Regions from separate parts of the Rhizobium sp. M10 genome, predicted to be linked through region 2. Evidence: riboswitches for the same ligand, from Rfam matches in the RefSeq annotation. Region 2 holds a riboswitch; each other region holds the start of a gene.
What was found. Region 2 has a riboswitch for thiamine pyrophosphate ahead of thiC (phosphomethylpyrimidine synthase ThiC). Riboswitches for the same ligand answer to the same signal wherever they lie in the genome.

Region 1: another riboswitch for thiamine pyrophosphate. It lies ahead of CO671_RS11325 (ABC transporter permease); the one in region 2 lies ahead of thiC (phosphomethylpyrimidine synthase ThiC).
Region 3: another riboswitch for thiamine pyrophosphate. It lies ahead of thiM (hydroxyethylthiazole kinase); the one in region 2 lies ahead of thiC (phosphomethylpyrimidine synthase ThiC).

Annotation. Positions count from the first base shown of each region.
Region 1 covers NZ_NWTA01000005.1:363,035-367,775, forward strand. The annotation lists gene CO671_RS11310 (acyltransferase) at 1-438, opposite strand, end outside; gene CO671_RS11315 (ABC transporter substrate-binding protein) at 528-1,538, opposite strand; partial or broken gene CO671_RS11320 (ABC transporter ATP-binding protein) at 1,607-2,418, opposite strand; gene CO671_RS11325 (ABC transporter permease) at 2,415-3,221, opposite strand; TPP riboswitch at 3,430-3,543, opposite strand; gene soxR (redox-sensitive transcriptional activator SoxR) at 3,876-4,346, shown strand; gene CO671_RS11335 (SDR family oxidoreductase) at 4,467-4,741, shown strand, end outside.
Region 2 covers NZ_NWTA01000013.1:178,608-183,348, forward strand. The annotation lists gene CO671_RS21445 (AAA family ATPase) at 1-1,413, opposite strand, end outside; gene CO671_RS21450 (DNA repair exonuclease) at 1,413-2,681, opposite strand; TPP riboswitch at 2,973-3,104, shown strand; gene thiC (phosphomethylpyrimidine synthase ThiC) at 3,200-4,741, shown strand, end outside.
Region 3 covers NZ_NWTA01000024.1:55,249-59,989, reverse strand. The annotation lists gene CO671_RS27505 (invasion associated locus B family protein) at 1-210, opposite strand, end outside; TPP riboswitch at 915-1,011, shown strand; gene thiM (hydroxyethylthiazole kinase) at 1,060-1,863, shown strand; gene thiE (thiamine phosphate synthase) at 1,860-2,495, shown strand; gene thiD (bifunctional hydroxymethylpyrimidine kinase/phosphomethylpyrimidine kinase) at 2,492-3,301, shown strand; gene CO671_RS27485 (GNAT family N-acetyltransferase) at 3,702-4,181, shown strand; gene CO671_RS27480 (glycoside hydrolase family 3 N-terminal domain-containing protein) at 4,206-4,741, shown strand, end outside.

The DNA.
Region 1 (4,741 bases), on a different contig from region 2:
CGGTCCGTTGGCTTCGACAGGGAAAAACGTGCGCCAATGCCATTGGCTCATGAACAGCATTCCGGAGATGTAGCGAAGCGCAAGCTCCGGTGTCAGCGGCGCGGCAAGCAGCGTCAGGCTGACAACGAAGCTGACGGTGGCGGCGACCCAGAAGCCGGGGGCGATGCGCGCCGCCCTGCGGATGGCGTAGGTCCCGAGGCTCGGCATGTCGCTGCCGTCATCGAGCGCGCGCCAGAAGGGACGGGCCAGAAGAAAGCCGCTGAGCACGAAGAAAATGGCGACGCCGAAATTGCCGAAGCGGAGGATGTGCGCCGTCGACGCCAATTCATCGGGAATTCGGCGCATATCCAGCCGGAGCGCGAGATGATGAGCAAGCACCAGCAGGCAGGCCGTCGCGCGCAGAAAGTCCGCTCCGGCCAGTCTCTCCTGTGGTCGCATGTTATTCCCCACCCTGCCCGATCCGGCTCAAACTGTCCCGATCCGAAACTTGCCGCGGAACGCCGCCGCGGGCAAGGCCGGGGCGGCGTTCAGCCGAGGAGTTCGTTGGTATAATAGGTGGAAAAGTCCGGCTTCTCCTTGAGTGCTGCGCCATTCGCATCGACCAGGATGCCGTTCTCGAGCAGGAAGGCGCCGATGGCATCGGCCTTCGCCGGGTCGATTGTGCCGATCACGCCGGCCTCGGATTTGAGGAAATGCCCGTCGATCAATGCCTTCTGGGACGCTTTTACCAGTTCCGTATTCATCAGTGCGCCATTGCTGTTGGAAATCAGCAGGTCGCAGGCTTCGTCAGGATGGTCGACGGAATAGGCATAACCCTGGCGCGTGGCCTGGATGAAGGCGCGGGCGTGTTCCCGACTCACCGCAAGATAGGCGTCGCTGGAAACGATGACGGTCGTCTGCTCGTCGGGAATGCCATAATCGGAATAGTGGAAGCGGCCGAGCTTGCGGTTTTCCAGCTCGGCGGCGATGCCTTCCCAGGTGTAGATCTCCAGCGTGAAATCGACCGAGCCATTGTCCAGCGCCTCGTAGGCGGAAGTGCCGAGGGTGACGGTCTTGACGTCGCCCGTGCCGCCGTCATTGCGGATCATCGCGGAGATCAGAGCGCTCTCCCAGGTGCCGCCAAAGCCGCCATAGGTCTTGCCGTCGAGATCTTTAGGGCTTTTGATGTCGTCGCGTCCGGCCTTATAGATCAGACGCGCGGTTTCGGTCTGGACGACGCCGTAGACCATCTTCACGTCACCGCCGCCGGCGCGCTGCGTCATGGCCTCGATCTCGCTGCTGATGCCGAAATCGGCGACCCCGTTCGACACCAGCGTGCCGGCGCTGGTGTCGGTAAAGGGTAGAATTTCGACGTCGAGACCGGCGGCGGCATAGAAGCCCTTCGCCTTGGCGACATAGATGCCGATATGGTTGGTGTTGGGCGTCCAGTCGAGCGCAATGCGAACCTTTGCCGGCGCTGACTGGGCGAAGGCGGTGCGGCCGGCGAGGCTTGTCGCCAGGGCGGCGAGGATCGTCTGTCGACGGGTGAGAAGCAGCATGGTGACCTCCTCAGGTCTCTAGAGCATGATGCCGAAAAGTGTGAGCGGTTTTCGGACGACATCATGCTCTAACTCTTTAAATTGGAACAGGATTCTGATTTAGGCCGACCGGCCTAAAATCATCCTGTTCTAGCGGATGAAGCAGGGTTTGCAGGATTTCGGTCTCGATCGCCTGGGCCGCCGGCGAGCCGAGATCGGCGATGCTTCTCGGGCGGGGCAGGGGAACGCGGAATTGGCGGATGATACGCGCCGGGCGCGCCGATAGCACGTAGATCCGGTCGGAGAGGAACACCGCCTCGCGAACGTCGTGGGTGATCAACAAGGCCGTCCAGCGATGTTGCGTCCACATGCCCTGCAGCCATTCCTGGATCTGCGTGCGCGTCAGCGCGTCCAGCGCGCCGAAAGGCTCGTCGAGCAGCAGCATGTCCTGGCTCTGGACGACGGTGCGCAACAGCGCGGCGCGCTGGCGCATGCCGCCGGAGAGCTCGGCGGGATAATGGTGTTCGAAGCCGGCAAGGCCGAAATGCTCGAACAGCGGCGCCACGGTGGCGCGGGCGGCGCGACGGCTCATGCCGCCCACCTCCAGGCCGAGTGCGGCATTGTCGATGATCCGGCGCCAGGGCATCAGCGCGTCGCGTTGCGGCATGAAGGCAAAGGAATGCGGTGCCTGTTCCAGCGGGGCGCCCTTGAAGAGCAAGGCGCCTGAATCGGGTCGAAGCGCCTGGGTCAGCAGTCGGAGTACCGTCGACTTTCCGGAGCCGGAGGGGCCGACGATCGAGACGAACTCGCCGCTTGCGACAGCGAGCGAAATGTCGCCGAGCACCTGCATGCCGTCGAAGGATTTCGAAATCTTGCGCAGTTCGACCAGTTCATCGGTCATCGGCGGCGCTCCCCGGACGGTTGCCAGGGCATGACGAGGCGCTCGATCATCAGCGTCACTCCGAAGAGGCAGAGTGTCAGTACGGCGCTGACGACGACGGCGGCGAGGACGAGATCCGGCCGGAAATTGTTCTTGGCGTTGAGGATATAGATGCCGAGGCCGCGTGCGGCTCCCGCATATTCGGCAAAGATCGCGCCGACGACGGCATAGGTGATCGAGATCCTGAGGCCGGCGAAGAAATAGGGCAGCGAGGAGGGAAGCCGGGCCAGGCGGAAAATGCGCCAGCGGCTTGCCTTCATCGAGTTCAAGAGTTCAGCGATGTCGCGGTCGGTTGCCTCATAACCCTGCAGCAAAGCGACGAGCAGCGGGAAGAAGGTGACGAGCGCAACCAGCAATATCTTCGGCAACAGGCCGAAACCGAACCAGAGGACGACGAGGGGCGCGATCGCCACCAGCGGCAGGGTCTGGCTCGCAATGAAGATCGGCAGCAATGCCCGGCGCATGAAGGGCATGAAATCCATCAGGATCGACGAGACGAAAGCGAAGGCGAGCGACAGGGCGAAGCCGCCGAGTGTGGCGCCGAGCGTCGGCCAAGTGTTTGATATCAACGCTTCGCGGTTCAGCCAGCCCTGGGTCAGGATGCGCGAAGGCGCCGGCAGGATGGACGGTTTGATGCCGGAGAGATCGACATAAAGTTCCCATGCGGCCAGAAAAGCAAAACCGGCGAGCAGGGCGGGGGTCGCCCGGTAGAGGGCGGCACCGAGCGCGGCAAGGCGCGAATCCGATGGTGGTGGCGATGTCATCAGCGTCGATTTCAGGCTTTCGTCCGGCTGCATGATTCTTCAGGTCGGAATCGATCCAAGGACAAAATCATGCAGCGATTCAAAGTGCCGCGGCGCCCTTGGCGCGCTTGAAAAGTCGCGCGGCGCCGCAGATGCGCAAACCTGTCGAAGACATCGGGAATGGTGCCGGCCAGCCTGCCGGATATCGGAAAGGGTGACACTTGTGCGCCGGAAAACATCTGAACCTCGCTCCGCTGGCATTACCCAGATCAGCTTTGAAGGGTCCGGAGGCTTGCGCTTCTCATCTCAGCCCCGGCGACACGGAGCTCCCCTGTTATTTCAGCGAAAACTATCATCGGGGTTTTCTTACCGCAACCGCAAAATCACACATCCGTCCGCCGGGTCGGAACGGAACCGCGGACGCGAAAAAACACCCGGGCGGAGTCCTGCCCGGGTGTTTTCCGAGGTTCCGTACCTGCCGGGAACGGAACCCGAGCTCGTCTCAGGCGGATATATCGGCAGGACGCGGCCGTGGCGAGGGTGGCAAATGCCGGCGCCATGATTTCAGTCCGCTATCGACCGGGTGATCTGACTGTCGCTCCTTCCTGCACCTGGGCTTTACGCCCGGGGGAGCAGGCGTTATAAAACCTCAACTAATATTGAGGTCAAGAGGCGATGGATACGATCACCGTTACGCCGCTCGGCAGGCTTTTGACGGTCGGCGAAGTGGCGGAACGCAGCGGTCTTGCCGTCTCGGCATTGCATTTCTATGAGGCCAAGGGGCTGATCTCCAGCATCCGCACGCGCGGCAATCAGCGGCGTTACGGACGTGACGTGCTTCGCCGGCTCGGCATCATCAAGGTGGCGCAACGTGTCGGCATTCCGCTTTCGGAAATCCAGACGGCGTTTGCCTCCCTGCCGCAGGGGCGCACGCCGACGGTTGCTGACTGGCAGACGCTGTCGGCGCGCTGGAAGAATGAACTCGACGAGCGAATCAGACGGCTCAGCCTGCTGCGAGACCGTCTGACCGGCTGCATCGGCTGCGGCTGTCTGTCGATCGACAGCTGCCCCTTGCGCAATCCCTGCGATCGGCTTGGCGAGGAAGGGCCGGGTGCGCGGCTTCTGGAGAGCGGGAACGAAAGCTGAGCCTCCCGGAGCTCTCTCCTGCGCGGAAAGATCGATGCGTGCCTTTCTTTCGGCCGGCGCGCGCATATGTTAAGGGCGAATGACGCAACCGGCGGCATCGTCCGCGAGGAGGACGGCTTCGTGTTCCATCCGAGACTATTCGAAAATCGCAATGTCGTCGTCACCGGCGCCGGGCGGGGCATCGGCCTCGAGGTGGCCCGGCAGTTCCTGGACTGCGGCGCGAAGGTGATCGTCCATACCGGGCGCAAACCGGGACGGGATCTGCCGGATTTCCTGCTGACGGCTGAATCGGAAAGACGGGCGCTGTTGCTCAACGCCGATTTCACCGCGGTCGGCGGCGCTGCGCAATTTGCAGAGGACGCTCTCGCCTTCTTCGACAAGGTGCATGTGCTCGT
Region 2 (4,741 bases):
CCAGGGCGCAAGCTGTGCGAACTGCTTCTCCTGAATTCGCTTCGCCTGCGAGAGCGCGCGTTCTTCCAGGGTGAGCCGCATTGCGAGATCGGACCCGGCCAGCCGGCTCAGGGCGGCTTCGATGCGACCGAGACGCGCGGGATCGACGACCGCAGCTCCGTTTTGCGAGCCGCCTTCCTTGTTCAGCCTTTCGAGATTGTCGCGCGCCCGCACCAGTTCGCGGCCCGCGGCAGCCAGGTTGGCCTCGACGCCGGAACGTCGCTCAATGAGATCGCGGACGATGCCGATCAGCGAGGCGGGCAGCAGCAGCGCCTCGGGCGTCGCATGGCCAGGCTGTTCGAGATCGGCCAGCAGCCGCACCAGCACGCCTTCCTGTTCGGCCAGCGCCAGCCGGCGTTTCGGCAGGTCGCTCTCGGCCGCGAGATAGCGCGCGCGGCCCTGATCCAGCAGGTCCATATGCGTGGCGACCGCCAGCGCCTTGTCGTCGATCGTGATCGCCTCGATCTCGTCGGCAAGCTGGCGCAGCGTGCGATCGGCGGTTTCGACAAGCGCCTGCAGCCGCGTCTCGTCGTGGAAAAGCTGCGGCAGCAGGGTGAACCATTCGGAGGGCGGCCGCGGCAGATCGCCCATGCCGGCTGCATCGGTGTCCAGCCGCCGAAGTTCCAGCGCCGCGGGCAGGGCGCCGAGAAGACGCGTCAGCTCCTGGTGCCGAGCCTTGGCCCCGGCCAGTTCCCGCGTCGTCGCGGCATAGGCGGCGTCGGCCTGCTCGTGGGTCGATTTCAGGCCCGAATAGGTGGAGGCAAGCGTGTCGATGGCATTGCGCTCGGCCTTCAGCGCTTCGAGCGCGCGTTTGAGTTCCGCAAGCTTCGTGCTCGACGACCGCTTCTTGTAGATCCCATTGGCTTCGTCGGCTGCCGTTACCAGCGAACGGCTGAGGCCGGCGAGGCCCGAGCTTGCCGAGAACAGCAACTCGCCGAGCTCGCCCTTGCTTTGTATGATGGCGTTGCCGCCTTCCTTGAGCGACTGGTCGTCGAGCGAGAACATGGTGCGATAGGCGTCGCGGCCGACGCCGCCGAGCGCGCCGGCCAAAAGCGCCTCGTTCACAGCCTGTCCCCGATCATCGACGAGGCTGCCGGTCCGCAATTTGAGCCGGGCCAACTCGTGGTCCGCGCCTCCGAATTCCAGCCGCGCACCGACCTTCATCGTGTTGTAGGGATGCAGGAAATTGTAGGTGCTGCGCTCGCCTATGCCGTAGAGCAGGTCGAGATAGGCGGCGAAGGTGGTCGACTTGCCCGCTTCGTTGAGGCCATAGACGATGTGCAGATCGGGCGAACCCGGTCGGACCGCGCCGAAATCGATCGAGTGGTCGGTGAACTTGCCATAACGGATGAGGTCGAGACGGCGCAGGCGCATCAGCTGTCTCCCCGCTCCGCAGCCTTCATCCGGGCGGCGATGTCCTCGGCGCCGTCGGCGAGAAGGCTGTCGATGAAGCGTTCGAAACCCGCCTCGTCATGCCCGGCAAATGCCCGGCTCTCGGGCGGCAGGTCGGCGAGCAGGTCGCGGACCATCTCCCTGACATCGTCGCGAAACCCGCTGCGGGCGATGACCTCGTCCCGCATCAGCGCGCCGAGCTCGATGACGGGATCGGCAACGGCTTCGTCGGCGAGGGGCACCGGCGCTTCGAAGGCGAGCTCCAGCTTCTCGATCCAGGTCCGGCCGATGCGGTCACCGCGCTGCTCGGCTTCCGCCTGCATGAGGTCGACATCGCGGCGAAGCTGCCAGGAGAGCGGCGTGCGACCGGAAAGCCTGAGGCGCGCGACGAGATGCGGCGAGGCCGTATGATCGCGCTGCGCCGTCAGTGCCGCTTCGATCACCATGGCCGCATCACGCCAATCATCGACACCCGTGAGGTCGACATCGACGCGCTCGAACTGCGCGATGCTGGTGCGCCGCTCCTCGACCGTCACCGTCCGGTCGTCCGCCACGGTCACCAGCGACACCGTCTTGACGCCCGACTCGTTGATGTCGCGGCCTTGCGGCATGCCGGGCATGATGACCGTCGCCGTGCCGGGATAGTGGCTGCGCTGATGAAGATGGCCGAGCGCCCAGTAGTCGAATCCCGAGGCGTGAAGGTCGAGCACGTTACAGGGCGCATAAACGTCATGGCCGGCCGATCCGGCAAGGCTCGTATGCATGATGCCGATATTGACCGCACCTGCGACCGGCGGCTTGAACTTCGGCAGAAGCGGGTCCGGCGCCTGCGGCTTGGCGAAGCTCAGACCGTGGATCGCGATCGACAGACTGCCCTTCGTCGCCTCCACGGTCTCGGCGTGGCCGCCGAAGACCCTCACCGTATCGGGCATCACCAGCTCCCTGGCGATCTTCGACATCGCATCGTGATTGCCGCGGATCTTGAAGACGCAAATCCCCGCCCGGTGCAGCCGTTCCAGCTGGCTTGCCAGGAAGCGCGCCGTCTTCATCGACGTCTGCTCGCCGTCATAGAGATCGCCGGCGATGACCAGCGCATCGACCTGCTCCTCGAGGCAAAGGTCGACGATCGCGATCAGCGCCTGCCGGCTGGCGTCACTCACGAGATCGGCCAGCTCGGCGTTGCGAAGCGCCAGCGACCGCAGCGGAGAGTCGAGGTGGAGATCGGCAGTGTGAACGAAACGATAAGCCATGAATGCAGAAATCGCGTTGCGACAGAATGATGAGCCGGTGCCGTCGGACAGATGAACGCGCGGTCGCTGTCACGTGGCCGTGAGGATGAGAATATGGAGCACGCGTCCAAGGGGCGCGAGCGAAATGGCCCGGCAAACCGGCCCATCCACAATCAATGTTGCTCGACCGGGGCCGGTCCGGCCGCCGGCACACTCTACGATACCAGCCGATCGGCGACCAGCATCGACAGCCACTGCCTTGAAACGCAAAAGGGCTTCTTGACACAAAGGCCGCTGCGGTCTTTGATGGCGACCATTCACCAGGGGTGTCCCGGCAAGGGGCTGAGATTCTGCTAGACGATTCGGCTTTGCCGATTGTGGCGCAGTGACCCGTTGAACCTGATCCAGTTCATACTGGCGTAGGGACGGTGCGGACGCTGCGGCTGTTGGGCGGATTTTCGCTTTGTCGCGCAAGGCGTCTTTCCATCATTCCAACACTGGAACTGGGTCTCCAAACGTCAAACCTTGGAGCCTCATCCATGAATATTGTTGCACCCCAGCTTACTCCCGTCGTCACTACCGGCTCGCTTCCGGCCTCGACCAAGATCGTCAAACCCGGAACGCTCTATCCGGATCTGCGCGTACCGATGCGCGAAATCAGCCTTCACCCGACCTCCGGCGAGCCGCCGGTTACGGTCTATGATTCCTCCGGCCCCTATACCGATCCGGCCCATATGGTTTCCATTGACGCCGGGCTGCCGCGTTTGCGCGAAGCCTGGGTCAGGGCGCGTGGCGACGTCGAAGCCTATGAAGGCCGGGTGGTGAAGCCTGAAGACAATGGTTTTGCCACGGGCGAGCGGCTGACGCCGGAATTTCCCATTCGCAACACGCCGCTAAAGGCAACGGCCGGACGCGCCGTCACCCAGCTCGCCTATGCGCGTGCCGGCATTATCACCCCGGAAATGGAGTTTATCGCGATCCGCGAAAACCTCGGCCGGCAGGCCGCGAAGGAGGCGCTCGCGCGCGACGGCGAGAGCTTCGGCGCGCATGTTCCGGATTTCGTGACGCCCGAATTCGTGCGGCGGGAAGTCGCCGAGGGCAGGGCGATCATCCCCGCCAATATCAACCACCCCGAAACCGAACCGATGATCATCGGCCGCAATTTCCTGGTGAAGATCAACGCCAATATCGGCAATTCGGCGGTCACCTCGTCGATGGCGGAAGAGGTGGAGAAGATGGTCTGGGCGATCCGCTGGGGCGCCGACACGGTCATGGACCTTTCCACCGGCCGCAACATTCACAACATCCGGGAATGGATCATTCGCAATTCGCCGGTTCCGATCGGCACGGTGCCGCTTTACCAGGCGCTCGAGAAGGTGAACGGCATTGCCGAAGATCTGACCTGGGAAGCCTATCGGGATACGCTGATCGAACAGGCCGAGCAGGGCGTCGATTATTTCACCATCCATGCCGGCGTGCGGCTTGCCTATATCCCGCTCACCGTCAATCGCGTCACCGGCATCGTCTCACGCGGCGGCTCGATCATGGCCAAGTGGTGTCTGCATCACCACAAGGAGAGTTTCCTCTACGAGCATTTCGAGGAAATCTGCGACATCTGCCGTGCCTATGACGTATCCTTCTCGCTCGGCGACGGTTTGCGTCCGGGGTCGATCGCGGACGCCAATGACGCAGCGCAATTTGCCGAACTCGAAACCCTCGGCGAATTGACCAAGATTGCCTGGGCGAAGGACTGCCAGGTGATGATCGAGGGCCCCGGCCATGTGCCGATGCACAAGATCAAAGAGAATATGGACAAGCAGCTCAAGGTCTGCGGCGAAGCCCCCTTCTATACGCTCGGACCGCTGACGACCGACATCGCGCCGGGCTATGATCACATCACCTCCGGTATCGGCGCCGCCATGATCGGCTGGTTCGGCACGGCCATGCTCTGCTACGTCACGCCGAAGGAGCATCTGGGGCTGCCCGACCGCAGCGACGTCAAAACCGGCGTCATCACCTACAAGATCGCCGCCCATGCCGCCGATCTCGCCAAGGGACATCCGGCCGCCCGCATCCGCGAC
Region 3 (4,741 bases), on a different contig from region 2:
GGCCTCGGTGCCTGCCGAACCCGTGCAGCGATAATACCAGTCGTCGAATTTCTGCGATTTTATCGCCGGCGCAGGTTGCGCCGGCGCCTGTTCCGGTTCTTGACCATCAGGAGATTGCGAAAAGGATGGGCTCGTGCAGGCGATCGATATCAGAATGGGGGCGATCGTCCAAAGGACCCGCTTCATGCCGCTTTTCAAAAATTTCTTCATTTAAAATGCAACTTCAGGAAGATTTTATTTTGGTTGGAAGTCATATCGCTACAATCCGCAATTTGGTCAACCTTAACGTGTCAGCACGGTAAAGTTTGCGTTAGGTATTTATTTCGCGTTCTGGGAGATTACGCTCAGTTTGCCCGAGACCCCATTCGCAACGAAATCGCCAACAGATTCCGAAATTCGAATAAAACCGCTTGGCGACGGACATGAGACGATGCGCAACTTACGCGAAGCTGGTCACCTGCTCGTTTTTATTGAAAATCAGGCGTATAATCGGATAGGATGAATAATTCCGCATCGGCGGCCATCCAGAAAAATCTGCGAAAGATGAGCCGTACTCATTTTGAAGAAAAGACATTCCAAGGCGCCGGCTTTATCCTCGATGCCGCCTACGAATACTGAGATGTATTTCAGAAATTCGTCACACCCGCGGGTTGCTGCGACTGTTCTTCTCGGAAGGGAAAGGACAACCGAATGGTGAAAAGGCGGCGGCCAATGCAGCCTGGGACGGAATCCGTGGGCCGTATTCGGGAAAACCTGATCAAGACCCGAATCGGCGGCAAGCTCTCGGCCCCCGTAAAGCCCGGGCCTGGCCGTCGAGGATGATAGCGTGTCCGCAGCGGACTTCACGCGCCGCGCCGTCGCAGGACTGTCATTTTCGGGATGACATCCGCCCCGTTCTCTGCGAAAAAGAACCCGATGAGAGACAGGGGCGTTCGTCGACAGGCGGGCTGAGAAGCACCCTTCGAACCTGAACCGGATAATGCCGGCGGAGGGAGTCGCTCGGGGTCGCGGTCCGCCGCACGAATGACCCCGTGCTCGCCCCCGCCTGAAAGGGGCCACATGCAGACCAGGAGCACACCAGGAGCCATGCTGAAGGCGATGCGCGAGAAGCCGCCGCTCGTTCAGTGCATCACCAATTATGTCGCGATGAACATCGCCGCCAATGTTCTCCTGGCCGCGGGCGCCTCGCCGGCCATGGTGCATGCGGCTGAGGAAGCCGGCGAGTTCGCCGTCATCGCGAGCGCGCTGACCGTCAATATCGGCACGCTGTCGACGCAATGGATCGACGGCATGCAGGCGGCGGCGAAGGCGGCGACCTCGGCCGGCAAACCCTGGGTGCTCGATCCGGTCGCCCATTATGCCACTGCCTTTCGCCGCGATGCGGTCGCTGCTCTGCTGGCGCTCAAACCCACGATCATCCGCGGCAACGCTTCCGAGATCATCGCGCTTGCCGGCGGCGAGAGCCGCGGCCAGGGAGTCGACAGCCGCGATCCGGTCGAGCAGGCCGAAGGTTCGGCGCGATGGCTGGCCGCGCGGCAGCAGGCGATTGTCGCCGTCACCGGTGCCGTCGATTTCGTCACCGACGGCGAGCGGGCGGTGCGCATCACAGGCGGATCGGCCTTGATGCCGCAGGTCACCGCGCTTGGCTGCTCGCTCACCTGCCTCGTCGGCGCCTTTGCCGCCACCGTGCCCGAGGATCTGTTCGGCGCGACGGTCGCCGCCCTCGCAACCTTCGCCATCGCGGGCGAGGAGGCAGCGCTCGGTGCGGCCGGTCCCGGCTCCTTCGCATGGCGCTTCCTCGACGCGTTGAACGCGCTCGATGCCGAAACGCTCGATGCCCGGGCAAGGATATCGGCGGCATGAAGAGTTTCGACCTTTCGCTCTATCTCGTCCTCGATCCCGATCTCTGCGCCGGGATCGGCATGGTCGAGACCGCGCGTCTTGCCGTTGCCGGCGGCGCGACGATGGTGCAGCTGCGCGACAAACATGCCGGCACGGCCGGGATGATTACGACCGGACGCGCCTTGAAACAGGCGCTTGATGGCACCGGCGCCCGCCTCATCGTCAACGACGATGTCGAGGCGGCGATCGCCATCGGCGCCGACGGTCTGCATATCGGCCAGGAGGACATGGATGCGGTGAGCGCGCGGGCGATGATCGGTCCCGGGATGATCCTCGGCCTGTCGGTCGAAACCGAAGCGCTTGCCGCTGCCGTCGATCCCGATGTCGTCGACTATACCGGCGTCGGCCCGGTGTTTGCGACCCCGACCAAGGCCAACCACAAGCAGCCGATCGGCTTTGACGGTCTTGCCAAGCTGGTGGCGGCCTCGCCGGTGCCCTCGGTTGCGATCGGCGGCCTCAAGGCGGACCATGTGGCCGCCGTCTTTGCCGCAGGCGCAAGCGGGCTTGCCGTCGTCTCCGCCATCTCGGGCACGCCGGATCCGGAAGCGGCGACGCGCCGCATCGCCGCTGAAATCCGAAAGGTCCGTGCATGATCCGCAACGTCCTCTCCATCGCCGGCTCCGATCCCTCGGGCGGCGCCGGCATCCAGGCCGATCTCAAGGCCTTTTCCGCCCGCGGCGTCTACGGCATGGCAGTGCTGACCGCGCTGACGGCGCAAAACACCCAAGGCGTCACCGGCGTGCATCTGGTGCCGCCTGCATTCGTTGCCGATCAGATCAACGCCGTCTTTGCCGATGTGCGTGTCGATGCCGTCAAGATCGGCATGATCGCCAATGCCGGCATCGCAGAAGCCGTTGCTGGAGCGCTCGCCGATCGGCGCGGCATCCCCATCGTCATCGATCCCGTGATGATCGCCAAGGGCGGTGCCGCCCTGCTGGCGCCCGAAGCCATCGATGTGCTTACCCGCCGGCTGCTGCCGCTGGCGACGCTGCTGACCCCGAACCTGCCTGAGGCCGCCGCCCTGCTGCACCAGCCGGTCGCGACAAACCGCGCCGAGATGGCGGCGCAGGCCGAGCAGCTGCGCGCGCTCGGCCCGGCCGCCGTACTGGTCAAGGGCGGTCACCTCGACAGCGAGGAAAGCCCCGACGTGCTTGCCGCGGCCGACGGCCTGCACTGGTTCGAAGCCCGACGCGTGCCGACCAAGAACACCCACGGCACCGGCTGCACGCTGTCGAGCGCGCTGGCGGCCGAGCTTGCCAAGGGCGCCTCGGTGCCGGAGGCGGTCGCCATCGCCAAGGATTATCTCGCCGGCGCGGTTGCGGCTTCAGGCAGCCTCACCGTCGGCTCCGGCCACGGCCCGGTGCACCATTTTCATGCGCTTTGGAAAGACGGGTACTGAGGGCTGCCGCCCCTCATCCGCCTGCCGGCACCTCTCCCCGTAAACGGGGCGAAGGGGATATGCTGCAACCTCTCCGTTCCCCAAACTTTTCGCGGGGCACGTCCCCTCTCCCCGTTCTTACGGGGAGAGGGTTAGGGTGAGGGGCAGCCAACGGACGTCAACTGAACGGCCGTGGCCTTATGCCGAGCATTACGAAAGAGAAGTTGCCCACTTTGTCAGGCCCGGCCCTCCCCGGGCCGTTTTTGCGTTCGGCAACCAGCTTGCTTTTGAGCGGGAGCATCGGGGCGAGCAGCGTCGCGCCATTTGAAAAACGCAGTTGACAAGCTCAGCCAGATAGCCAAGTCTATGACATTAAAAGGGGATATATTCCGCAATAACGGAATATGAGGAGGAATGACCGGTGCCAGACCTGCTTGTGAGTCTATACTCCACAAAGCTTGCCGATCTGAATCGGAAAGCCGATCATATCGGTGTCTCCATCCGCCCGGCCCTCCCCCCGGAACTGCATCTCGTCGTCGATTGGGTTCGCGAACGGTTCAGCGAGAACTGGGCAAGCGAGGTCTCGGTCGCCTTCTCCCGCCAGCCCGTTGCCTGCCTGATCGCCGTCGACGGCCGTGAGCTGCTAGGCTTTGCCTGCTACGACACGACGGCGCGCGGCTTCTTCGGCCCGACCGGAGTCGATCCTGAAGCCCGCGGCAAGGGTATCGGGCTCGCGCTGTTTTCCGCCTGCCTTCAGACCATGAAGACGCTTGGCCATGCCTATGCCTTTATCGGCGATGCCGGCCCGGTCGATTTCTACGCCAAGACCGCAGGCGCAATCACCATCCCCGCCCCCGACAAGGGCATCTACGAAGGCATGCTGAGAAGCATGCCGACATGACCATCTGATACCGGAGCACCAGAATTGTCCTCGACCCCGCTCGCCCTTTTCGTCGGCCTTCCCAATCCCGTGATTTCGGATGATGAATTCGCGCTGTTTCGCGAGACCAATCCGCTCGGCCTCTTCGTCGGCCGGCGCAATCAGCGCGAGCCGGAGCAGACCAAGCGGCTGATCGAACGCTTCCGGCAAGCCGTCGGCCGCGACGACGCCCCGGTCTTCACCGACCAGGAGGGCGGCCGCGTCCAGCACCTCGATGCCGGCCCCTGGCCGCTCTTCCGCAGCTTCGGCCAGTTTGCCGAACTAGCGCGCCGCGATTTCGAGCTCGGCAGAAAAGCGCTGCGCCTTTCCTCCCAGGCGATGGGCGCGATGATGACGGAACTCGGTCTTTCCAGCGGCTGCTCGCCCGTTCTCGACCTCGTCTTCGAGACGACGAGCGCGGTCATCGGCGCCCGCTCCTTCGGCCCGGATCCCGATGTCATCGCCGCTCTCGGCCGCGAGGTGGTCGACGGCCTGCTCGAGACCGGCAACATGCCTGTGATGAAGCATATTCCCGGCCATGG